2 linked regions of the Methanococcus voltae genome follow. The protein of the gene in region 2 interacts with the protein of the main gene of each other region in a pairwise test. Links are inferred from orthologs where the notes say so. Each region holds a gene or a part of one and is shown on either strand. Other genes may lie near its edges. The genes, in order: pscS and sepS.

The links.
Region 1: the proteins of sepS (region 2) and pscS interact in binary tests that used the Methanocaldococcus jannaschii proteins (3 or more experiments, as listed by UniProt). The link is inferred for Methanococcus voltae from one-to-one orthologs.

The regions. Positions count from the first base shown.
Region 1 is NZ_JANUCR010000007.1:15,986-28,490, forward strand. The notes cover bases 5,153-8,059. They hold pscS (O-phospho-L-seryl-tRNA:Cys-tRNA synthase), read right to left. Parts: upstream 7,253-8,059; coding sequence 6,053-7,252; downstream 5,153-6,052. Other genes in these bases: J3E06_RS07610 (geranylgeranyl reductase family protein), read left to right, coding at 5,153-6,032; pheT (phenylalanine--tRNA ligase subunit beta), read right to left, coding at 7,468-8,059. Outside these bases: J3E06_RS07580 (hypothetical protein), read right to left, coding at 1-107; J3E06_RS07585 (deoxyuridine 5'-triphosphate nucleotidohydrolase), read right to left, coding at 325-819; J3E06_RS07590 (flavodoxin family protein), read left to right, coding at 1,028-1,630; archaeoflavoprotein AfpA, read left to right, coding at 1,744-2,325; J3E06_RS07600 (ABC transporter ATP-binding protein), read left to right, coding at 2,589-3,341; J3E06_RS07605 (SufB/SufD family protein), read left to right, coding at 3,338-4,588; more of J3E06_RS07610, read left to right, coding at 4,764-5,152; more of pheT, read right to left, coding at 8,060-9,189; purM (phosphoribosylformylglycinamidine cyclo-ligase), read right to left, coding at 9,303-10,361; J3E06_RS07630 (TfuA-like protein), read left to right, coding at 10,627-11,310; J3E06_RS07635 (hypothetical protein), read left to right, coding at 11,645-12,505. UniProt on the Methanocaldococcus jannaschii protein: Converts O-phospho-L-seryl-tRNA(Cys) (Sep-tRNA(Cys)) to L-cysteinyl-tRNA(Cys) (Cys-tRNA(Cys)).
Region 2 is NZ_JANUCR010000012.1:621-13,202, reverse strand. What follows is about bases 6,445-9,428. They hold sepS (O-phosphoserine--tRNA ligase), read right to left. Parts: upstream 8,789-9,428; coding sequence 7,100-8,788; downstream 6,445-7,099. Other genes in these bases: taw2 (tRNA(Phe) (4-demethylwyosine(37)-C(7)) aminocarboxypropyltransferase Taw2), read left to right, coding at 9,043-9,428; J3E06_RS08415 (MerR family transcriptional regulator), read left to right, coding at 6,445-6,994. Also shown: leuS (leucine--tRNA ligase), read right to left, coding at 1-1,643; J3E06_RS08435 (radical SAM protein), read right to left, coding at 1,908-3,170; J3E06_RS08430 (radical SAM protein), read left to right, coding at 3,355-4,248; J3E06_RS08425 (putative quinol monooxygenase), read right to left, coding at 4,363-4,659; J3E06_RS08420 (glycine betaine ABC transporter substrate-binding protein), read left to right, coding at 4,919-5,911; more of J3E06_RS08415, read left to right, coding at 6,143-6,444; more of taw2, read left to right, coding at 9,429-9,819; J3E06_RS08400 (hypothetical protein), read left to right, coding at 10,156-11,460; J3E06_RS08395 (AzlC family ABC transporter permease), read left to right, coding at 11,516-12,367; J3E06_RS08390 (hypothetical protein), read left to right, coding at 12,448-12,582. UniProt on the Methanocaldococcus jannaschii protein: Catalyzes the attachment of O-phosphoserine (Sep) to tRNA(Cys).

The sequences.
Region 1 (12,505 bases), on a different replicon or contig from region 2:
AACCCATTTAAAATTAATGATATGATAATTAAATAACCAAGTGGCTTGTAAAATAGCCATACTATTATCCCAATTATCAATATTTTAGTGGTATTTGCCAAACCCATTGTAAAACCCCCCGTTATTTTATATAAAACACTGTTTATAGATATAATAATTTTATCTATTTTATATAATATAAATTTAACAACATATTTTAAGAATAGAAAATAAAAATAATAATAAAATAATAATAAAATAATAATAAAATAATAATAAAATAATATAAAAATAATATAAAAATAATAAAAAACAAAAAATATATAAAATTATAAAATAAAATATTTATTCTTTGTAAATTCCTTCATAAGTCCCGTTTGAGTCTTTTGTAGCGATAAATACAACTTGTGCAATTCTTGCATACTTTTTAATCCTTAATGGGTTTATTACGTGTAATGCGTAAGCTGGAAAACCCACATAACCAGGGTCGTGAACTGCTGTGTAGAGTGTTGCACCCATTCTAATTAATGTACTTCTCGGGTATGCAAAACCCGCCATATTTTCAGGTATACTCATTTTATCGGCTACCTTAACGATATAAATACCCGGTTCTAAATCTATGTATTCATCTTTTTCTGAATCGAATATTTTTATATATTCAGGCAATATTCTGTCTTTGTTTGAATAATCTATACATCCGGTGCCTTTTAATTTGGAAATAGAACCAACTTTTAAGTCAATACCACACTGTTGGATTTGTTTTTCATCTAATTCTTCAAAAAACTCTTTTGATATGTTTGCGCCCATTATCATAGTGTATACCTTGTTTTTATTTTTAATTTAGTTTTTATTAACTTAATTTTATTAATTTTAGTAATTCTATTTAAATTTAATTATTTAATTTATCGTTTATTTTTACTATTATCTTATATTTATTTTACATTTAGTTTACATTTATTTTACATTTATTTTTTAGTTATTATTAAACTATTTATTAACCAAATTATAAAATAATATACATAGTATTTAATATTAAAAGGGTGGTTTTTTGAAGATTTTAGGCATTAGTGGAAGTCCAAGACTGGAAAGTACTGATTTTGCGGTTAATTATGCGCTAAATTACCTTTCTGAAAAATGTAAATCTGACGGAATAGATTGCGAAACTAAATATATTACTGTAGCAAGGAAAGAATTAAAGTTTTGTATACATTGCGACCATTGCATAAGAAAAAAACAGGGGTGTGTACATAAAGATAGTATGCAAGAAGTCTATGAAGCTTTACAATGGGCAGATGGCATAATTATGGGTACGCCGTGTTATAATGGCAACGTTTCAGGGCAGTTAAAAACAGTTATGGACAGATGTAGGGCTTTATTTGCTATGGAACTTAACGCAATACGTGATAAATATGGAATGGGCATTTCAGTAGGTGGCGATAGGAATGGAGGTCAAGAAGTGGCTTTAAAAACAATTCACGATTTTTATATACTAAATGGGGCTTTACCCGTTAGTGGCGGTTCTTTTGGCTCTAATTTAGGCGCTACGTTTTGGTCTCGTGATTTAGGAAGGGAAGGCGTTGAAAATGACACCGAGGGCATAAGAGTTTTAAAGAGAACACTTAATAAATTTTATAAAGAATTAAATAAATAAGAAGTATATAAATAGGAATTAAATAAATAAGAAGTATGTAAATAGAGATAAAATATGATATATACTAAATATAATAGATAAACATACAAAAATAATGTTGTAAAAGTGATATGATGGTTAGAATTGCATGGGGCATTACAGGCTGTGGAGACAAGATTGAAGAAATTGTGAGAACTATGATTGAATTAAAAGACGAATATCCAAGTCTTGAAGTACACGTATACTATTCTCAAAATGCAAGAATGGTTTTGAACCTTTATAATTTGATTGATTTGTTAAAAGAAAACTTTGAAAAAGTATTGCCTGAAGCAAATTCAAATGCTCCATTTTTACCAGGTAAATTACAAACTGGCAAGTATGATGCTTTTTTAGTAGCTCCGGTAACCGCAAATTCTACTGCAAAAATAGCATACGGTATTGCAGATACATTAATCACCAATTCGGTTGCCCAGGGTGCTAAAGCAAGAGTTCCTATATATATGTACCCACCAGACAATAGATTAGGGGAAATAGACACAATAATCCCTGATGGGAGGGCCATAACATTACATCTCCGGGATGTGGATTATAAAAATGTAGAAACCATCAAAAAGATGGAAGAAATAGAAGTTTTGGATTCTGTGGGCGAAATAAAACCTGCTTTAAAAGAATTATTTGATAAATTAGAATCTAATAATAACGAAACCAATGAATAAAATAGAATAAACTAAAATAAACTAAAATTAAAAATAATAATTGATAATGACCATATATTTAAGAATATTTATCCAAATTTTTATATGTTTTTATGAAATCAAATATAAAATAATATATACTATTAACGATTATTTTTTTAATTACATAATCATTATATAATTATTATCTAATTATTATATACTCATATACGCATATGTTGTTAATTCAAAGCCACTACCAAATTTAAAAATTTAACTAATACCGAATTTAAAAAGGTGTTTATATGCTACAAATTGAAGATTTATCGGTTAAAACAGGGGATAAGGTAATATTAAAAGATATACACTTGTATATCGATAAAGGCGAAAGCCACGTTTTATTTGGCCCTAACGGTGCGGGTAAGTCCACACTTTTAAATACAATACTTGGAAATCCAAAATATGAAGTAGTACGTGGTAATATCTACTTTAAAGGTCATGATATAACAGATATGCCAATGTATGAAAGAGCAAAACTTGGTATAGGTATTTCTTACCAATCACCACCTGCATTATCTGGTGTACGGTTAAATACGTTGCTCGAGTCAATAACCACAAAGGAAATGAACAGAATAAACGAAATGGCGGAAAAATTGAACATTAAACACTTTTATGAAAGAGATGTAAATGTTGGTTTTTCTGGCGGTGAAGTTAAAAGGTCTGAATTATTGCAAATCTATGCTCAAAATCCTGATTTAATTATGTTTGATGAACCAGACAGCGGTGTAGATGTTGAAAACGTTGAATTATTGGGTGGAATTATCAACCATCTTTTAGATAAAGACAAAAAACCAAGTGAAAGGCATAAATCAGGATTAATCATTACACACTTGGGTTATATCCTAAACTTTATGGATGTAGATAAAGCACACGTATTATATGATGGAGTAATAGCTTGCTCTGGCTCACCTAACGAAATCCTTCCCGAAATCATTAAAAATGGATATGAAAGATGTGTTGCTTGCTCAAGAAATAAAAAATGTGTGGTGGGAAAATGAATTTAAATTCTAACCTTAGCGAAAAAATGCAGGAAAAAATAAAAGAAGCTAAAATTATAGCCGAGAAATTTAAAGACGTTCCAGCACCATTTGGAGACGATATAAACTTAGATGATTACCCAACACCAAAAAATACAAATAGGGCGGTTGAATCACTCACTGATATTGAAGAAGATGAAAAAGAAGCACTTTCAAAAGTCGGAATCGATATAAACGAGAAAAACACATCTGGTTCATATTTGCAAGTTAATAATGAACCGATATATTCAAAAATGTATAAAAACATTGAAATAATGCCAATCACAGAAGCGTTGGAAAAACACGATTTAAGCGAATATTATTGGAATGTAGTGGAAATTAAAGATAAATATTCTGCGAGAGTTGAAAATGAGCTTTCTCAAGGTTATTTTATCTACGCACCTAAAGGTGTGAAGGAATCAATCCCATTACAAACTTGTCTTTTAATTGGTAAAGAAGATGTTTCTCAAAACGTACATAATATTATAGTAGTGGATGAAGGAGCTGAGCTAAACGTTATTACTGGCTGTACAACATCACCACACGTAAAATCCGGTCTTCACTTAGGGGTTTCTGAATTTTACGTTAAAAAAGGCGGAAAATTAACATATACGATGGTACATAATTGGGGTGAAAACGTACACGTTAGACCTCGAACAGGCATCAGATTAGATGAAGATGCAGTATTTATTAACAATTATGTTACTACAATGCCAGTTAAATCGATGCAAAGCTACCCTACAGCATACTGTGATGGGGACAACAGTAAAGCAACTTTCCAGACTATTGTGTACGGTACGGGTAAATCCAAGTATGATATGGGTTCAAGAGTTGTTCTTAACGGAAAAGGTTCAAGTGCGGATATGATTTCAAGAGTTATTGCAGTTGACGAGTCCGAAGTAATTTCAAGAGGTCATCTGGTAGGTGCTGAAAAAGGAGTTAAAGGACATCTCGAATGTAGGGGTTTAATCCTTTCAAAAGATGCTAGAATATTGGCAGTTCCCGAATTGGAAGCTACTGAGACTGATTTAGATTTATCTCACGAGGCAGCAGTTGGTAAAATTGCAGAAGACCAGCTTATTTATTTAATGTCAAGAGGGCTTACGGAAGATGAGGCTACTTCTTTAATTATTAAAGGATTCCTTAGCGTAGACATTAATGGTTTACCTGAAGAACTTGCTAAAAACGTTAAAGAAATGATGGATATGACACTTGAAAATGCGATGTAAATTTAATTACTGTATATTTTTATTTTTTCCATTATAATTTTAATTTTAATTTTATTATTTTTATATTATTCTTATATTATTTTTATATTATTTTTATTTTAAAAAATTAGCAAATAATTTATAGTTTATTAGAATATGTATTATTACAGACTAAAATTAGGATAAAGATGAAAAAATGCCAAATTTAAAAATTAATAATCAAAATGAACAATATGATGTTATAATCGTAGGTGGAGGTCCTGCTGGTTTTATAACTGCGGAAAACATCCAAAAAGATTTAAATGTACTCGTTGTTGAAGAACATCAATCGATAGGTGTTCCAATCCAGTGTGCTGGTTTATTAAGTAAAAAAGGCTTTAATGAGTTAGGAAATCCCAAAGGAATAGTTAATAAAGTTAGGGGGGCAAATATATTCTGTGAAAAGCAAAATTTAACAGTGGGTGATGATAATAAAATAAGGGCAATGGTCTTTGAAAGGAAAGAAATGGACAAAGACATTGCAAAAAGAGCTTTAAAAAATAAAAATGTAAATTTAATGTTAAAATCTCACGGAAAAATTTTAAATGAAACAACCACTAATAAAAATAATAAAAATAGTAAAAATAGTAAAAATAATAGTTTAAACAAAAAACACATAATAGAAGTTAAAAATAATTTAAAAGATGAAAAATACATATTTTCTCCAAAAATAATTGTAGGGGCTGACGGAGTAAGGTCAGGAATTGGAAAGTCATTAAAAATGCACCAAAAAAGAGAAATAATCACCGGGGTACAAATAGAGTATGTAAACGTTTCTAATATTGATAGCGACTTTGTAAACGTTTTTTATGACAAGCGATACAGCAGTAATTTTTTTACGTGGATTATTCCAACTGGCAAAGATAGAGTGCGAGTAGGGATGTGTGATACTAAAGACGCACTAAATAAGCTCAATAATTTTATAGCTACAAATGAGAATGCAAAAGAAATATTAAAAGGTGCCACACCTATAGAATATAGTATCGGTGCTATTCCACTCGGATATAATAGTAAAAGCGTTTTAAACAACGTAATGCTCGTAGGTGATGCAGTAAATCAGGTAAAACCACTTAGCGGAGGTGGTTTGTACTTTGGTGCAAAATGTGCAAAGTTATGTGCAAATACTATTAACGAGTACTATACAAAATATCATACAAAATTTTTAAATGAAGAAAATGCCAATTTAGATTATTTAAAGACCTATGAAGAGCTTTGGAAATCAGAAATAGGTAAAGAAATTAACTATGGTTTAAAAATGAGCTATTTGATGAATAAATTGAATAATAAGAAAATTGATAAAATATTAAAATATGTAATTGATAAAAATTTAATTGATTATATAAATAACAATGGAGAAATGGACAAACCTTCTGAAATCTTAAAAAAAGTCGTAGAAGCTTCCTTATTTGGTAAAAAAATAAAATAAAATAAAAAATAAAAAATATGTTAATTTAAATTATTCTCTTTTCTTCCGTTTTCAATAATTTCTTTGAAGCTATCAACTACATATTTAGTTTGCTCGTCAGTTAATCCGAAAGCACTCATTTTAAACTCTTTGGTAGCTCCTCGTCTTATACCGCCGATGCCTCTTTTTTTGAGCTCTTCGTAGAAGAAATAACCTTTTCTTTTATCGTGCTCCGCAATTTCATCTAAAATTGGAGTTTCAAATTTGGTTAAATCGTGGTTTTTAGGTTTTTCACCAATATGTTTAAACCCTACGGCTTCTAATTCGTCAATAATCCATCTTACACGTTTAACTTCCTTATCCCAGTTATTAACACGTTCAATAACGTGAGCAAAGCTCGTCATAAGTGTTAATATTGGAATTCCTCTACTCGTGCAACCTAACATTTCAAGTTCTTTTACAATATTTTTCTTAGACGTTTTCAAGATTTGCTTACTGTATTCTTCATTTTTATTACTAATTGCTAATAAACCGCAAGGTCCAGAGCCGGACATACTTTTATGACCTGAAATAGCTAAAAAATCAGCATTTAAAGCTTCTGCGTTGACGGGCATTCTACCTGCTGAGTAAGCACAGTTTAATAAAAATGGATAACCTTTATCTTTTGCAATCTTCCCAACTTTTTTAGCGTCTGCTACGTTCCCGTAATTACCATCAACGTGCGTAAGCAATAATAAACCGATTGGTTTACCTTCATCTTCCAATGTTTCGATTCTTTCTTTGTATTTTTCAGGTATTACTCGATATGTAGGGTAATCTTCCACCAGTGCAATATCAATGTTTAATTTTGCACGTTCAGCAGCTACAAAGGACGTATAGTGTGCATTGCCATCCATAATTACATAATCGCCAGGTTTACACACTGAATTCATTATTACGTACTTACTTTCCCTTGCACCGTGCGTAGGTCTCGTAATATCTGCACCAAAGAATTTTGAAGCATCTTCCAAATATTCGTGAATAGGTGGCGTCTCAACTTGGTCTAATCTACCGGCACAGTAATCACAAACGCTATAACCGTCCCAATATTCATAAATAACCTTTTTTGATTCAGTAGGTAAAATTCCGCCTCTTTGAATCGGATTTAAGTTAATCATCTCTCTTTCAAGATGTCGTTTAATGTTTTTATACTTATCTGTGTTTATATCGGTTCCAATCGTGGTTTTTTCCGTATTTTCCATTATAAACCCCGTAAAATTTGATTTAAATCATATGATTTACTTAACTTACTTAAATTAATTACTTAAATTAATTACTTAAATTAATTACTTAAAATAATTTTATTAAAATGTGTATGGTTGTTTAAAAATAATAAAATTAGATAGTATATTTATTATTAATTGTTAATTATTTAATATTAGTTATCAATTATATCAATTATATCAATTATCTTTTATTAATCATTAGTTATTTGAATTTCAAACGCTGTAATCGGATGTTCTAATTCAAAATTAACGATAACTTGAGGATTAATTTCTCCAAATAATCCTTTGTATTCCTCATTTACTAAAATTTTGGCACATCTACCTTTAATAAATGACGGATGAGCGTAATTTTCAATAACATAGTTATCGTATTGTTCTCTTAAAAGTGCATCAATTACACTTCTAATTTCGTTAAAATTGCCGTTTGGTTGAATTATCGCACCTGAAACTTTTCTAACGTCTTTACATTTGGTATCAAAGTATTTATCGGTTTCTTTTGCGTTTTCGTCAATGATTACACAATCTCCAATTTCGAAGATTTTTTGAGGCAATTCGTTATGTTTGTTTATTTTAAGGGTTTCCAATAATTGAGGGATTATTGTAGTTCTAATGACATTATGCTCAATTGATGCAGGTTTTAAAACTTCGATGTAGTCTTTACAGCCGTCTTCCACTGAACCAACTTCCATATTCATATTTTCAAATAAAATTGTCTTATTTGTAAGAGTTAAGTTCATTACTTCTTGGAATCCTAAACCAATCATAGTATTTTTAATTTCAGAAGATTTAACCTCTGATTCATTCTTTTGCCCGATTGTATGGACATTTATTTTAGCGCCTTTAAATTTCTCATAGCCGTAATTAATAGCTATTTCTTCAACAATATCCACTTTACCTAACATATCGTTTCTGTATGCCGGAATGTAAACGTTAAGTAAGTTTTCACCGTTTTTATTGATTAATTCAGCGTCTAAACCTGCCTTTCTCAATGCTGAAATAACCTGACCGAAATTCAATTCTAAGCCTAATTTTTTATTAATAAACTCCAAATCGATTTCTATTTGTTCAGGAGTTAATTTTGGATAGGTTTCTTCATTAATAACTTTTCCATCTTCTTCGTAAATTACTTTTACGCTGAAAATAGTTCCTCTTCTCTCAGCAAGTGCAGTAGCTACAATGTTTAAGGTATTTTCAACAGCACCTTTTTCAGTTCCTGTAATATCAATTAAAAGGTTTTTTGTATTCGTACTAACTTTAGTTAATTCTCCATTGATTATTGGGGGCATTGACAACACATTGCCGTTTTTATCAGTAATTAATGGGAATTTATCTTTTATGAGGTGTGCGTATTTTTGACCTTTTTCGTGTTTTTCGATTATTTCTTTAGGTGTCATTTCACCAGCTTCAGCCATTGCCAAAGGTACAAATTTAACCGCATCTCCTTCTACTTCATCATATATGAATGGAGCCTCTATTTTATCGTAATCGTGGACACCTATAGCTAATTTTTTCCTATCCCTACCGATTGCCCAGTGCAATTTTTCCTGAAGATTTATGATACTTTCAAGTATTAAATCATCGACAATTACGTTTTTAACGAGTGCAAAAGCTATATATGGTCTTTCTTTGCTACATTTTACAATTACTTCGATATCACTATCTTTAATATCGTAGTTTGCCAAACCGGTTTGAATACCCATAAAGCCTCTGAAACCTCTTGCAAGACCTTCTACACTTAAATAATCTGGTCTATTTGGGTTAATAGAAAATTGAACCATTTCTCTATCGTTTTCTTCGAAAAGTTCCTCTACTTCTACGCCCATCATTGGAAATTTATCTTCGATTAATTTATCAGAAAGTGATAAATTTGCCAAATATTCTAAATCTTTTTTATCAACATTGATTGTAGGCATTTTTATTCACCGAATTTTCCTTTTGTTTTATTTTTATTTATTATTTTATTATTTTATTATTATTTTTATATTATTTTTTATTTTTATTTTTATATTATTTTTTATTTTTTAAATTATTCCATTATAAATTCATTTCTTCCGTATTTAACAACAACAGTATTCTTAACGGTTTCTCCGTCTTTTAAAGTGTACTCATCGTCAATTTTACCGATAATTTGAGCAGGAATTAAGTACTGGTTTGCTACTTCGATTACTTTTTCAGCATCCTCTTTTGAAACAACTACGCAGAAGCCAATACCCATATTAAATGTTTTAAACATTTCGTGAGTGTCAACATTTCCAAGCTCTTTTATTTCCTTAAATACTGGCAAAGGTTCTGGTAAATCATTTATTACATATGTAATATTCTTGTTTAACCTTTTAATCTTTCTAAATCCGCCACCTGTGATATGTGCGAGACCTTTAACGTTTATATCTGATTTTTTAATCATATCCATTACAGGCTTAACATATATCTTTGTAGGGGTTAATAATTCTTCTGCAACTGTTTTTCCGTGTTTTAATTTTGAATTGATGTCTAAATTTGCGATATCAAAGAATACTTTTCTTGCGAGTGATAATCCATTGCTGTGAACACCGCTACTTCTTAAACCAACGATTACATCGCCTTTTTTAACTTCTTTACCTGTGATTATTTCGTCTTTTTTAACAACTGCCAATACGGTGCCTGCAAGGTCAACACCATTTATCATACTTGGTAATGAAGCAGTTTCTCCACCGATTAAGTTTATATTGGATTGTTCTAATCCTTCGTTCAATCCTTTACCGATTTGTTTTGCGATATCTTCGGTAATAGTTTCAACAGCCATATAATCGACTAATGCAACCGGTTCAGCACCAATGCAAATAGCATCATTCACGTTCATAGCAATCATGTCGATAGGAACGGTATCAAACTTATTAGCCATTTCTGCAACTACCATTTTACTACCTACTCCATCAGTACAGAGTACTAAATAGTAATCGCCAAATTCAATAGCTCCAGCATAGTGTCCGTCTAAATCAGCGGGTTTTATTGCGTCGGTCCTTTTAAAGTTGATTTGTGAAACTAATGCTTTTATTATTTTGTCTTCGCCGTAAATATCTACGCCTGCGTCTTTATAAGTAACCAAAATTACACCTCAAACATACATAATTTTTATACGTAATCTTTTACTAATAACTATGATTAGCTATTACTTAATTATTAGTTGATTATTACATAAATATTAATTAAATTAATTTTTGACAATCTTTAATATAGAATTATCTATTATCTATTTAAACATAGTATTTATAATTTATTTAAATTTAAAGGAAATTGCAAATATTTGGATAGTAATAAATATAATAACTAAAATAAAAACTAAAATAAAAACTAAAAACGATAGTGATTTTATGGAAAATTTAAAAATAGCGATATTTTCCAAGCTAACTTTAAAAGAAAAGGAAATTAAAAATTTATTTGAAGAATCCAACCTTAATAATTATGAATTAACAATTTACGACCCCATAAAACGAGGCGACTTGCAAAAACCTGAAATGCTTAATTATGACGTAATAGGCATAATAGACGGTTGTTTTTTACAAAATACGGCTGTAGGTCATAGGGAAATATTAAATATCTTGAAAAACAATGTTAAAGTTTACGGTGCAGGCTCTATGGGTGCGTTGAGGGCTTCAGAATTGGATACTTTAGGTATGATGGGCGTAGGCAAAGTTTACGAACTTTATAAATCTGGAAAATTATGTGATGATGATGAGGTTGCAGTCACATTTGATAAGAAAACAGAAAATGGGGAAATCGTACAAATAACTTTTTCGATGGTTAGTTTTAGGGAAATTATGAAAAATGCGTTAGCTGAAAATATAATTAACCAAAAGGATTATAAATTAATAATAAACAGTGCAAAGGAACTTTATTATCCCCTTAGGACATATGAAACCGTTTTTGACAAATCAAAACTTGATAAAGAAATACAAATTAAAATAATGGATTACATAAACACTCAACGGGATATAAAGCATATCGACGGATGCAATATGATAAAAAAAATAATTTCTGATAATTCAACATTTTAATAAAATACTTAAATTTTTGGTATATCTTTTATATATTATTGATATTCTTTTTATTATTCTTTTTATTATTCTTTTTAGTATTTTTTTATTTTTAAATTTAACGAAGATTTTGATGTTATTTAATTTTAAATACCCTAATTAAGAGATAATATTTATAATTTATTTATATGTCACTATTTATTAATTTTAAATTGAATTGTTTAAATACTATAGTTTAACATATAATATATAGTTAGATATCCCATTAAACAACTATATTATCTTTCTAATAATATCAATATAATAATAGTAATAATAAACAAATAATAACTAATTAATAGAATTGAGGTACATTATGAAATTAAAATATGTTATAATACTTAGTCTCGTATTAATGTGTAGTTTAAACGTTATTTCTGCATATAATGAAGATTGTCTCGTATGGGGTCAAAAATACGATTATATGGGAGACAATGATTATCCCGTATCATTAATTGTAAGTGATAATAATTCATATATCTTAGCTCATAATTCATATACGACACTAAATACATTACTCGTAAAATATGATAAAGACGGCAATTTACTATGGAATACTACTTATATGTCAAATCCGTCTCACGATATCCCCAGGGGTATGTTAAAATATGGCGATTATATTTATGTTTCTGGAGATACATACAACAGTGTCAATAATTCAAAAGGTATAATGCTTTTAAAATATGATTTAGACGGCAATTTAGTTTGGAATAGGTCATATAACAAATTTGAAAAAAATCAAGGTTTCTCAGGTTTCTCAACGTATGGCGATTATATTTATGTTATAGGTCAAAATGATAATGCCAGAGCAGATGGATTATTATTTCTTAAATATGATTTAGACGGCAATTTAGTTTTTAACAAGACTTATGATAACGAATCAAAAAGCGAAGGACTGGTTTCCTGTGGCGAATATAACAATGCATTTTATATCGTATATAATGAACAGGGGGATTCAAGTTCTAATTTTGGATTGGTAAAATATGATTTAGACGGCAATTTACTTTGGAATAGGACGTACAATTATTCAAAGTATGACTGTGCAAAATGTCTTAAATTTTATGACAATGGTATTTATCTTATCGGGGAAGGTTATGCTACAAACTATGATACTGTAATCTTAAGATACGACATAGACGGCAATTTACTTTGGAATAAAACATATGATTATAAATCC
Region 2 (12,582 bases):
TTCATCCAATCAACTTTATTATGGAATTCTTGCCTAAAGCTTTCAGGTTTAAAGTTCATACCGTCAATACATTCGTGAGCGAGTCTTTTCCACTCATCGTCTGAATATGTGATGAACCATTGACCTTTAACGGTTTTTATGATACATTTTTGACCACATCTACATACAACGTTTTGCTCTGAAAACTCGTACATTACCTCTGCAAATCCATTTGCAATATGGTCTTTGGTTAATTTCTCTTTAATATCCTTTACAGGGATTCCTTCGTAAATTCCACAGTTTTCATTTAATTTTCCTTTGTGGAATTCATCTTTATAAATTTTACTTGTAGCTTGCTCTAATAATTCATCGTCGTCTTGGTTTTTAATTCCTAATTTTTCCACGATTTCTTTTGCAGGGAATTTTCCATATCCGTCAATGTTAATAAGACCGATTAAACTTACTTTTCCGTTTGCTTCATCACTTGGCGTTTCAGCAATTGCACCGAGGTCTTTTAAGGCGATATAATCGTAAGGGGCGTGAGCTGGTACACTCATAACGCAACCAGTACCGATATCCATTTCTACGAAATTTGCAGGGAAAAGTGGCACCATTTTTTGAGAAACAGGGTTTTTAAGCATTACATTATTCTCAATAAGTTCGCTACCTTGCATTTCCTTAATTATATCGATTTTTTTATCTTGTTCAGATAATTTATAAGCGCATTCTTTACCCATTATCCAGTAGCCATTAAATTTAGTGTTTATTTCTTCGCTATCCATTTTTTGAACTTCGTCGTAAACTTCAGCGAGTATATACGTCTCATTAGGATTTACCCACGCATTAGTAACTCCGAATACGGTTTCAGGTCTTAAAGTTGCCATTGGTACAATACACTCTTTATCGTCATATTTGGTTGTAAATTTGATAAGAGTATATTCAACGGTTGTAGCTTCCTCACCGTGTAATAAATCGTGGTCTTCAACCGGATTATCACAATTAGGGCAGTATCTAACCGGGTGAGAACCTTTTGAGATGTATCCTTTTTCTTTTAAAGTGCAAAATTGCCATTCAATGAACTTAGAAAATACTTCGTCATCGGTTTTAAAATTCCTTCTCCAGTCTAATGAAAAACCCATTTTTTTAAAAGCTTCTGTAGCTTTTTCAGAGAAACAATTTACAATGTTTTGAGGCGTGTTTAAGGTTAATAACTCGTCCATAAGTATTTTGTGGAGGTTATTGTATGCCCAGATTGTATGCTCATTTCTGTTTTTGATTAGCTCTGCGAGACCTAAAATAGGGGTTCCAGTAACGTGGTATCCAAAAGTCCAGAGTACATTTTTATCCTTCATTCTGTTGTATCTTGCAAGTGTCTCAGGGATTGTAAAAGTTCTTAAGTGTCCTGCGTGTAATACACCATTTAAGTATGGGAAAGCTGCAGTTATGAAAAATTTTTCCTTAGATGGGTTTCCATCAGCGTCAGCGTATTTATTATATTCTGTTTCAAATATTTTGTTTTCATCCCATATTTTTTGCCATTTATCAGCAAGTTCTGTAAAATTTAGCTTTTTTACATTTTCTTTTTCGTTTTTTTCGTTTTTTTCGTTGCTTTTGATTTCAGTATTCAAAATTTCACCATAAAGGACATTTGATAAAAATAACATTTGATATGATTTGATATGAATAGTTTATAAAAATTTTATAAAGATTGTATGCATATTTTTATAAATAATACGAATTATACAGATTATACGAATTTTTGAGTATATTCGACCAATAATATATATTTTATTAAAATATAAAAATATACCCTTTAAATTTATTTAATCAGTTATGGAATATAAAATATTGTATTTATATTGAAAAATAATAAAAAAAATAAAAATTAAAAATAAAAAATAAAAAATAAAATAAAACTTATATAAAGTTTAAATATTCTTTTTTCTATTTTTAAGATTTAATTTTGGCTTTTTTGTGATTAAAGGCGTTCTTTGAATCTCTAATTTGTCAACCGTGGGGTAATATTCAGAAATATACGCACTAAACTCCTTTTCAGGTACAAAACCAGTTTCTTTTAAGTAATCAACAATTTCCTCCAATAAAATTGGATTAAGATAAATTTCTGATTTGGATAAATTAACTTCATAATCAATTCCTGATTTTAATTCATTATATTCTAATAATTGTATAAAATCGTTTTTTTCAACCCTATCCTTAACATTACTCGTATTTTGATTTAATTCGCCTTCTGCATATTTTACAATTCCCTTTATAATCAAACCTTCATCGGTGATTATTTCGTACTCTTTTGCTACGTTTTTCGCTCGATTAATGAGTCTATTCTTCATTTGTACACTATCTTTTAATGTCGACGGACAATAGTGCATTTTTAAATTTACATTTGATTTTAAGGATAAATTATTATTTAAGTCTTTTTTAGCATTATTTATAACATTTAAGGCTGTTTCTTGGCTTCCGTTTATACGTGAAGAATAGTCATTCTTCTCAGAAAATCCTCTTTTTAACAATTCTTCGTAATTTGTTTCAGAATATTCTAATTCATTTAAATTAATGAAATCCACAGGTATTTCATTAATTTTTTTAACTAAAAGTAATATTTCATCATCCATAGTCGGAATAGCAGGTATTTCAACGCCTACCTTTTTAATATACTGCTTACAAAGTTTTAATTTTTCAACGAGTTTATTCAATTCCAATTCTTTTTTATTAACGTCGTTATTAATACCATTATCTTTTAAATTTTCCATTCGTGGATGTAGTCTTATTTCGTCGAGTCCAGCTTCTTTTAACTTTTTAAGGTGCTTTTCTTCTATTTCCAATGTGGTATATAGATGAGCGTGAAAATCCTTTCCAAAATGTTCTTTTAAAGCTTTTAAATATTTGCAAGTCCTGTCTATTTTTAATATGGGATTTCCGCCGGTTATGCCTACGCCTTTACTACCGCATATTTCAGCTTCCTCAATTGCTTCATTTATCGTACTGATTTTACGCTCATTTGCATAAATTACGTCCCTATTTTTACGATTTTCAGAAAGTGGGCAATAATAGCACTGTCTATTGCATATACCAGTAATAAAAAGTACGAGTTTCTCGCCCAAAATACAAAATTTGCAACCTTCTGTTAATTCATCGCATTTTAATTCATAATCTTCAAATTTAATATTTTTAATTCCGCTAATGTTATCACCAAAATAATTATAAGTCCAATTACGTCAAGTAATTATAAAAAATATAATTAATACTCAAATAGTATATTCAATTTAAACCCATATGATATATATACTTTAAAATTAAATTAGAAATTAATTGCAATTAAATATTTCACACAAAATAAATCGGTATTTAGGTGTTTTAATGAATCAAAAAATGTCAAAATTTGCACATATTACTAAAGTACATCCTTGCTACAATGAAAAATTACACGATAAAATCGGTAGAATACATTTACCAGTAGCTCCAAAGTGTAATATCGCTTGTAGGTTCTGTAAAAGAAGTTTGGGGGATGAATCACTTTGTGAAGAGAGACCAGGGGTAGCACATCACATATTAAAACCTGCAGACGTAGAAGACTATTTAAACGATTTACTTAAAAAAATGGACAATATTAAAGTAATTGGTATTGCAGGACCGGGAGACAGCTTATTCAACAAAGAAACCTTTGAAACTCTCGAAATTTTACAGGAAAAATTCCCTGAAATGATAAGATGTTTATCCACCAACGGGTTATTACTCCCAAAATATGCAAAAAGACTTGCAGATTTAGGTGTAAAAACAGTTACCACCACAGTAAACGCTGTAGACCCAAAAATACAAGCTCAAATATGTGATTGGATATATTACGAAGGCAAAGTTTTAAAAGGCGAAGAAGGAGCGAAAGTTTTAATTGAAAATCAGATTGAAGGAGTTAAAAAAGCTTACGAGTATGATTTAGCAGTTAAAATAAACACTGTTTTGATACCTGAAATAAACGGCGAGCACATTGTAGAAGTTGCAAAAACGTTCAAAGATTACGCATTTGTTCAAAACATAATCCCACTCATTCCAATGTATAAAATGGAAAATTTAAGAAGACCTACCTGTGATGAAATTAGCGGTGTTAGGGACAATTCTGAAGAATTTATGACCCAATTTAGGGCTTGTCAACAATGTAGGGCAGATGCTGCTGGTTTATTGCATCAAAAAAATCATATCGAACAGGAAAAAGGTAAAAATTTAGATATTTACGACTTAAAACATTTTTCACATTAAATATATGTTAAAATGTGTATGTATGCCAATATACTAAATAATATATTATTTAATATACTAAATAATATATTAAATAATATATTACTTAATAAATAACATATCAAAATTTTATTTTTAAAGTTCTCTGTAAAAATTCACTTCTGCTTTTTTTGAATAATATTTCGATAATGAATCAGACATTTCTTTATATTCTTTTGAAGCAACATATTTTTCTAATTTATCCATATTTTCCCATTTGGCAACCATTACTATTATTCTGTCGTCAATAATGTCTTGATAATAACTTACATCAATATAACCGTCGCCTTTTTTGGCTTTTTGCTTTGCAACCATACAAGCATCGATATAAGCATTCAAATTTTCTTTTTGAATATAGTGCTTTGCAATAATTTTTACGATATTATTAACCATCTATCCACCCAAATTATGTTATATCAATATATTCAATTTATATAATTCATTCTTTTTATGGGTAATTACGTAATATTGTATTCTATCAAATTAATTATTAAATTATTAAATTATTAACTTACAAAATCGTTAAATACATATATAAATACCTCAATAGTAATTATTATAACTAAATTGGTAGAATCATCTATTAATTTAAAAAATTATTATTAAAATTTACATAAAAAAAGCTTAAAAAGCATTTACGAGAGGGATTAGTTTGAAATACGGTAAAATTTTACTAATTACCTTACTAAGTTTATTTGTGGTGTTTGCAGGGTGCACAACCAAATCTGATACAAATGTTAACAATTCAGATACTTTAAATACCTCATTAAACGATAGTACGGTCTCAAACATTGTAAACAATTCAACTAACAATGTTAATGAAAGTGTTGATACCACAATAATATTAGAAAATAGGTCTATGACCATTATTACAACAAATTTACCTGTAGAAATCGTTAAAGGGGAAATTGTAAAACAAATATTGGAAAATAACGGATATACAGTAAGTATTTCGCAAATGTCGACTGATGATATGTACAGTACAGTTTATTCAGGAGATGCTGACATTATGCTTTCTGGCTCATATCCTACAACAGATAGCTCATTTGCGGGCAAATACAGTAATAATTTAAGTAAAGTAAAAGAAAACGTTGAAGATTCCTGGATTGGTCTCGCAGTTAATAAAAACGCATACGATAACGGCGTAAAATCTATTGACGATTTGAAAAACCATTCTGAAATGTTCGACAATACAATAGTATGTCTTGAAGAAAATACTGGAGTTGCAGAAAACACCAAATCAGCATTAACAACGTATGGTTTATCTAATTACACAATAAAATACGTAAATCCTAAAGAATTATATGCATTAGTAGACGAAGCTAACGCAAACAATGAAGATATTGTTTTCGTAGCGTGGGAACCTTCCGCATTATTCGAAAAATACCCTGTTGAAAAATTAGCGGATAATGAACATATATACGCTGGTAAATACGATAAAATAACTACTGTTTCAAGACCTGAAATGTATGTTTGGGACTATGAAGCATACCGATTCTTAAAAGAATTCCAAGTTTCAAAAGATGTTGCTAACAGCTGGGCTGTTGAATATGTTTATGAAAATAAGTCTGCCGAGGAAATTGCATCAAAATGGATTGACGCTAACCAATACGAAGTTGACGAATGGAACGAACTTTTAAAATAAAATACCAAGTAATAACTAATAATTTATATTTCTATTTTTTTTAGGTTATTTTTTTATTTGCGTATAGTCTTTTCAAGTTTTTTGGACAATATAACGTATATTATTTACAATATCTAAATTTAAGAATAATAATAATAATAATAATAATAATACTTAAAAGATTAAAAGATTAAAAGATTAACGCAGGTTAACTTCAAATTTTATATATAAAACGGCAACGTAGGTATTATTATGAGTCGACTCAAAATTTCAATAGGACAATTCTCACGTATGACAAACTTAACTAAGCGAGCTCTTCGATATTACGACGAAAAAGGTCTTTTAGTGCCTGAAAAAAACATTATAACCAATTATAGATACTATACGGTTGAAGATTTTAAAAAAGGTATAAAAATCAACTCCCTTGTAAAAGTAGGTTTCAATGTGGACAATGTTAAAAAGATACTCGAAGCTGAATCGCACGGTGATATGGATTACGTGAAAACGAAATTAAAAGAAAGATGCAAAGAAGTAAATAACGAAATAGAAAAATTAGAGGGCATAAAAAGAATGCTTTTAAATTCAGGTTCTATATTGGAGGTTGTTAAGATGACAAACGAACCTGTGATTAAAACCATTGAAAAAGTCCGTGTGCTCTCAAAAAGAGAATTCGGTACATATGGTACTTCATGTACTAAATTAATCGCTGATTTGATGCATATGATATATAGTGCTGAAAACCGCAAAAAAGATATTAAAATAGTGGGTCCACCTATGATGTTATGCTATGACGGGGAATACGTTGAAGAAGGCGCAGATATTGAAATGGCAATCCCAATATCTGGTAATATTGAATTAACTGACGAAAAAATGGAATTAAAATATTTACCAAGTGTTGAAGTCGTTTCCATTATTCATAAAGGTCCATACAGTACCTTGTGCTCAAGTTATGCAAAAATTATGGAATATGCTGAAAAGAATGATTTAAAACTTGTAATACCTGATAGGGAACTATATTTCAATAGTCCAATGGATACGCCTATTGATGAACTTGAAACTGAAATTCAATACCCATTTATTCGAGAAAATAAAATAAAAGAATAATAATGTTAATACCAATTAAAATAATAAGATAATAAAATAAGTATAATGGAAATTTCCATTTTTTATATTATTTATTATTTTATATTATTTTTACTTATTTCTACGTTATTCAATTTTAACAGTTGCATTTAGGAATACAGGACCTCTAACGTCAACCATTTTTGAATTACTCATTATTTGCTTCATTGCTAAGTCATCAACCTTCAAATTGATATCACTTAAACTTCTAACGATTGGTATTTTAATTTTAAACTCTTTTGTATTGCTAATAAGAGCTTCTTCGATTTTTGAAGCTATTTTTAAGCTTATTGCTTCAATATAAGTAATATTTGTATTAACTCCGTTATCTTTCCCATTTTGCAAAAATTCCTTAAATTCTTCCTTTACACCATCAAAACTTTCAGGAATTCCAATAATATTACCATCATAAACGTAAATCTCGTTTAAAATTGAAGGACCCAATAATTTCTTTCCTTCTTCTTTTTCAAACACATTTATGATTATATTTTTAGAAATTTCTCCGAATTCGATTTCTTTTTGAAGAATAAACTCACAAGGTGCAATTTCGTCCTTATTTTCTATACAAATATTTGTTAACTCATTTGATAAATTGTATATTTCATCGATTACCGGCATTTTATCGACATTTATCATTGAAGCCATATCCCTGTCGCTTAATTTGTATTCATAGAATTGTGGGTAAACCATTTCCCTGACGTCTGTAAATTTGCCCTTAATCATTGCGAGCCTTTCCACACCTAAACCAAGGTTCATTACAGGAACGTCTATACCGTACTTACTTAAAGCAATAGGCGAATAAATACCGAATGTAGCAACTTCTATCCATTCTCCGAGTTCTTCGTGGTATGCGTAAACTTCGGTTTGAGTTTCAGGTGTATAATACTTTGATTTTTTGTCATCAGGTATAAATTTGAAGTTTGTAAATCCAAATTGAGATAAAAGACTTTCAGCGATTACCTTACCGTCGTTAATGTCTATATTTTCACCAACGATTGCACAAGAAGCAGAATGATAGGTCATAAGGTGGCTTTTATCTTCTTTTTGTTCCCTTCTAAAACATCTATCGATGGAAAACAATTTAAACGGTGTGCTCCTTTTTTTAACCAAATCAGAAATAGTTAAAAACCATCCTGAAGTCATATGACTTCTGAGCGTTAAACTTGAAGCTACGGCTTTAAGTTCCTTAAACTCTGGGAAAACGTCATCTAAAATTTTTAATCCCATTTCACTGGATATTTCAAGTGCATTTGATATTTCAAGAACTAAATCGTCGCCGTCAAGCGTTCCTTTTTTGTAGCCGTGCAATATATTTTGTAAAGCTTCTTTACCCGTTAATTTTTTATTTTTAGTACTTTTTGTATCGGCGGTTTTAACAGCTTTATCGAGGTCAATACCTAAGTTTTTGATGGCTTTTATTTTTTCATCGCTTAATCCTACGTCAGGTCTTGGTAAACCTGCGAGATAAAAGCATCTATCTAAAACAGCCATTGCTTCAGGTCCGAATTGTTTATATATATCCCTTTCATCAACAATTACGGGATTCATATACTCTTCAAAACCCATTCTTAAATAAGCTTGTCTTAAGCTCTCAATGGTGTCATTTATAGGGTGAGTTTTCCCATAAGTTGATTGCAATCTTGGATATCTGCTATTAATCCTTTTAGGCTTTATTAAATCTTTTGTTTCTTTCCAAGCCTTTTCAAAGTCTTGCTCTGCTAATTTCAAAACTTCTTCTTTATTAAATCTTCCAGTTTCATTTTTTTCGTTAACCATTGTAATCAGTCCTGAATTTAATTAATCAAATCTATAAAATTATAAAATTATAAACTTATAAAAATAAATATGTCGATAGAATTTATACTAATAAGAATTAGGATGCGAATACCCGATAATTTATTAGATAATCTATTATAAACAGTACTAAAAATTAGTATTTAAAGTTATTTAATCAAATAATTTATTATATGAATTAATTTATTATATGATAGTATATTAAAGTTTATAGTAAAAATAACGGATGTAAAAATATGACAAATGGGCATAAAAAATTAAAATATCAAAAAATAGGGGACATATTAATCGTAAAAGATGAGTTAAACGAAACGGAAATAAAAGAATTAGTGAAAAGGACAAAATGTAAAACAATTTTAAAATATGAAACCCATATTACGAGAGATTTAAGGGTTCCAACCACAAAAACATTGTACGGTACGGAAACAGAAACTATAAACAAGGAACACGGGTGTTTATTTAGTATTGATGCTTCAAAAATTATGTGGAGTATGGGAAATCTCGAAGAAAGGAAAAGAATTGCAACAAAATCAAATAAAGAGGAAATAGTTGTGGATATGTTCGCAGGCATTGGTTATTTTACAATACCTCTTGCAAAATACTCCGCACCTAAAAAAATTTATGCTTTGGAGCTAAATCCCAATTCATACCGCCATTTGTGTAAAAATATTCTATTGAATAAAGTGGAAAATATTGTCGTTCCCCTTAATATTGATAACCGTGATTTTGATGAAACCATAAAAGCAGACCGTATTTTAATGGGTTATGTAGTTAAAACAAGTGAATTTTTAGAAAAAGCATTCCAAATATTGGCAAATAATGGAACTATCCATTATCACGATACAGTACCGGAAAAAATAATGAATACAAGACCTGTAGAACAACTTAAATCCATTGGACACAAATACGGGTTTGAACTCGAAGAATACGAGATAATTCGAATTAAAAAATACTCACCTGGAGTTTCACATATTGTCGTTGATGCGAAATTCAAAAAAATTGATATAGGTTAAATTAAATAAATTGATTAAACTAATAATAAACTAATAATTATCTTAATTTAATGGCGTATTACATACTTATTCATTGACAATAATAACATTAATAATACTAAATAATACCAAATAATACTAAATAATAATAATAATAATAATAATAATACAGATGATGCAGATGATGCAGATAATACCAATATTAAATTAATGGTACTAAGGTTAATAAATTAAAATTAAAACGTTAAGATATTAATATGTATTAATTATAGACTACTATTAAATATATACTCGACAAAATGAGAAATATGCGTAATAAATTATATATGTAGAAAATAGGGAATTAAGGGTGAATTTGTGGAATACGGAAAAAATTACCCCGAATATATTTTGAAAAATATGGCAAATGCTAAAAAAGAAGTTTATAGAGAAACTTTTATTTCATTCTTAAAAAATCAAATATTTAAAATTAGGGAAGAAATTGGTCTCGAAATGTTAAATTTTAGTATTTTAGACTATGAATTCAAAAAAGTGGGCACTAATAACAACGATGAAAAAATAATACTATACTTGTATACATCTACCAGAACCGATAAATCAGGGATTATCGGACCTGGAGGGTGGGTAATCGGCAAATTAAGAGAAAAAATAGTTAATGATAATAAATTACTTAATTATGTATCAGAAACTTACATTAATGGATTAACTGAACCTAAAAACATTAATAAATTTAGAAAAAACTATGCAAAAGGAATAATTATTCGAAAAATAAATAACTCTCGAAAATTAAGAAAATTAGACGAAATAAAAATCAAAAATAAAGAAAATAGGGATAATAATGAATATAAGTTATCTCAAAACAAAAATAATTATGGAAATAATTATAAAAACATTTTTGAATTATCCAAAAATTTAATAATTAGAGTTGAAGACATCTCAGATATTGAAAAATTACATAATAAAACACTTGAATCTATCGAATTTTTGGAAAAAAGAGGGTTAGAATTTTCAAAATGCGAAAATAGATTTTTGGACAAATCATTATACATCGTTCAATGTGAATATGATTTGGCAGGACTAAATAACGTTTCAAAGTATTTTAACATAGATTGTGCTACAATAGATACTGGAAACACTGTAATATTACCAAATAAAAGTAAAAACAAAATTAACAAGTATATTGAAAACTATGCTTTGAATAATAATGTCAATAATAATAATAATAATAATAATAATACCAATAATACCAATAATAATATGAAAATAAATCATAATTACATACAAATGGAAAAAATAGATTCTGAAGAAATAAAAAATGCCATAAACGATAATCCTTGCTTAAGATTGTGTAATAGATATTTATTTACATTATTAGACTATTGTAAAAAAGAAGGGTATAAAAATTTGATATTTAACCATTTTATGGCAGATTTTGATAAAATAAACAATGTAAATATTGTAAATTTTTTAAGTCTCTTTCCAATTAAAAAAAATACCTTGGTGAATAGTGCGGATTTCTTAGAATGTCCTATGGTTATTCAAGCTTGCAAGAACAATGAAAGCTACAAATTTGAAAAAATTGAAGAAATCGTCGAAAAAGTTTATGGTGGAATTGTAGAGCCGACTGAAGGTTCTGAAGAAATATTAAAATATTTAAAATAATTTTAGAATATTTAAAATAATTTAAAATAATTTAAAATAATTCATAAGTGATTTTATGTCAAATGATAAAAATAATAATTCTAAAAAATATGAAAGATATAAAAAATACCTAAATATTAAAAAATATAAGAATAGCGAAAGATATAAAAAATATCAATGCTATTTTGAAGGTTTTGAGGATGCTATACCTATATCAATTGGTTATATCCCCATAGCTGTTGCTTTTGGGATACTCGCAAAATCAGCAGGTATTCCCGATTATATCTGCGTATTAATGTCTCTTATCGTATTTGCAGGTGCAAGTCAGTTTATAGGCGTAAATTTAATTGCATTGGGCTCATCATCATTTGAAATAATCATTACCACATTTATATTAAATTTAAGACATTTTTTAATGTCTTCTTCGCTATCACAGCAAATTGATTATAATGGTAAATCAAATAAAATATTGAGTGCTTTGTCTTTTGGAATTACCGACGAAACTTTTGTGGTCGCTTCTTTGAAAAATTCAAATGTACATAATGATGAAAAGGATATATCTAACAGCGAAATGAATCTATTAAATCCCGAATATTTGTTTATGTTAAATTTTACGGCATTCTTTGCGTGGGTTTTTGGAACATTTTTAGGTGTTTATGTTGCAGAAGGATTGCCCCCATCAATACAGGCGTGTTTAGGTATTGCACTTTATGCAATGTTTATAGGTTTATTAATTCCTGCAGCTCAGGAATCTAAAAAAGTGTTGAATATTATCATAATTGCGTTAATCACCAGCTCTATAGTCAATGGATTAAATTTTTGGGTTTTAATGAGCTATTTATCTACAGGTTGGATAATTATATTCTCTACTCTAATATCTGCACTAATCAGTGCGTACATATACCCCATACAAAAATCAGATGAATAATTTTTTATAACGGGAATGATATTATGATTATATGTAAAGGTTATATACTCCAAATGACAATATTATAATGAGGTGAGTATGTGAATTTTAAAAAATTTATTACTATCCCTATGATATTATTATATCTTTGTTTTACATTATCATTTTCAGGCTGTATTGGTGGCGACGATGGTTCCAACACGACCCAAAATAGCGGTAAACAATTGAATTTGAAA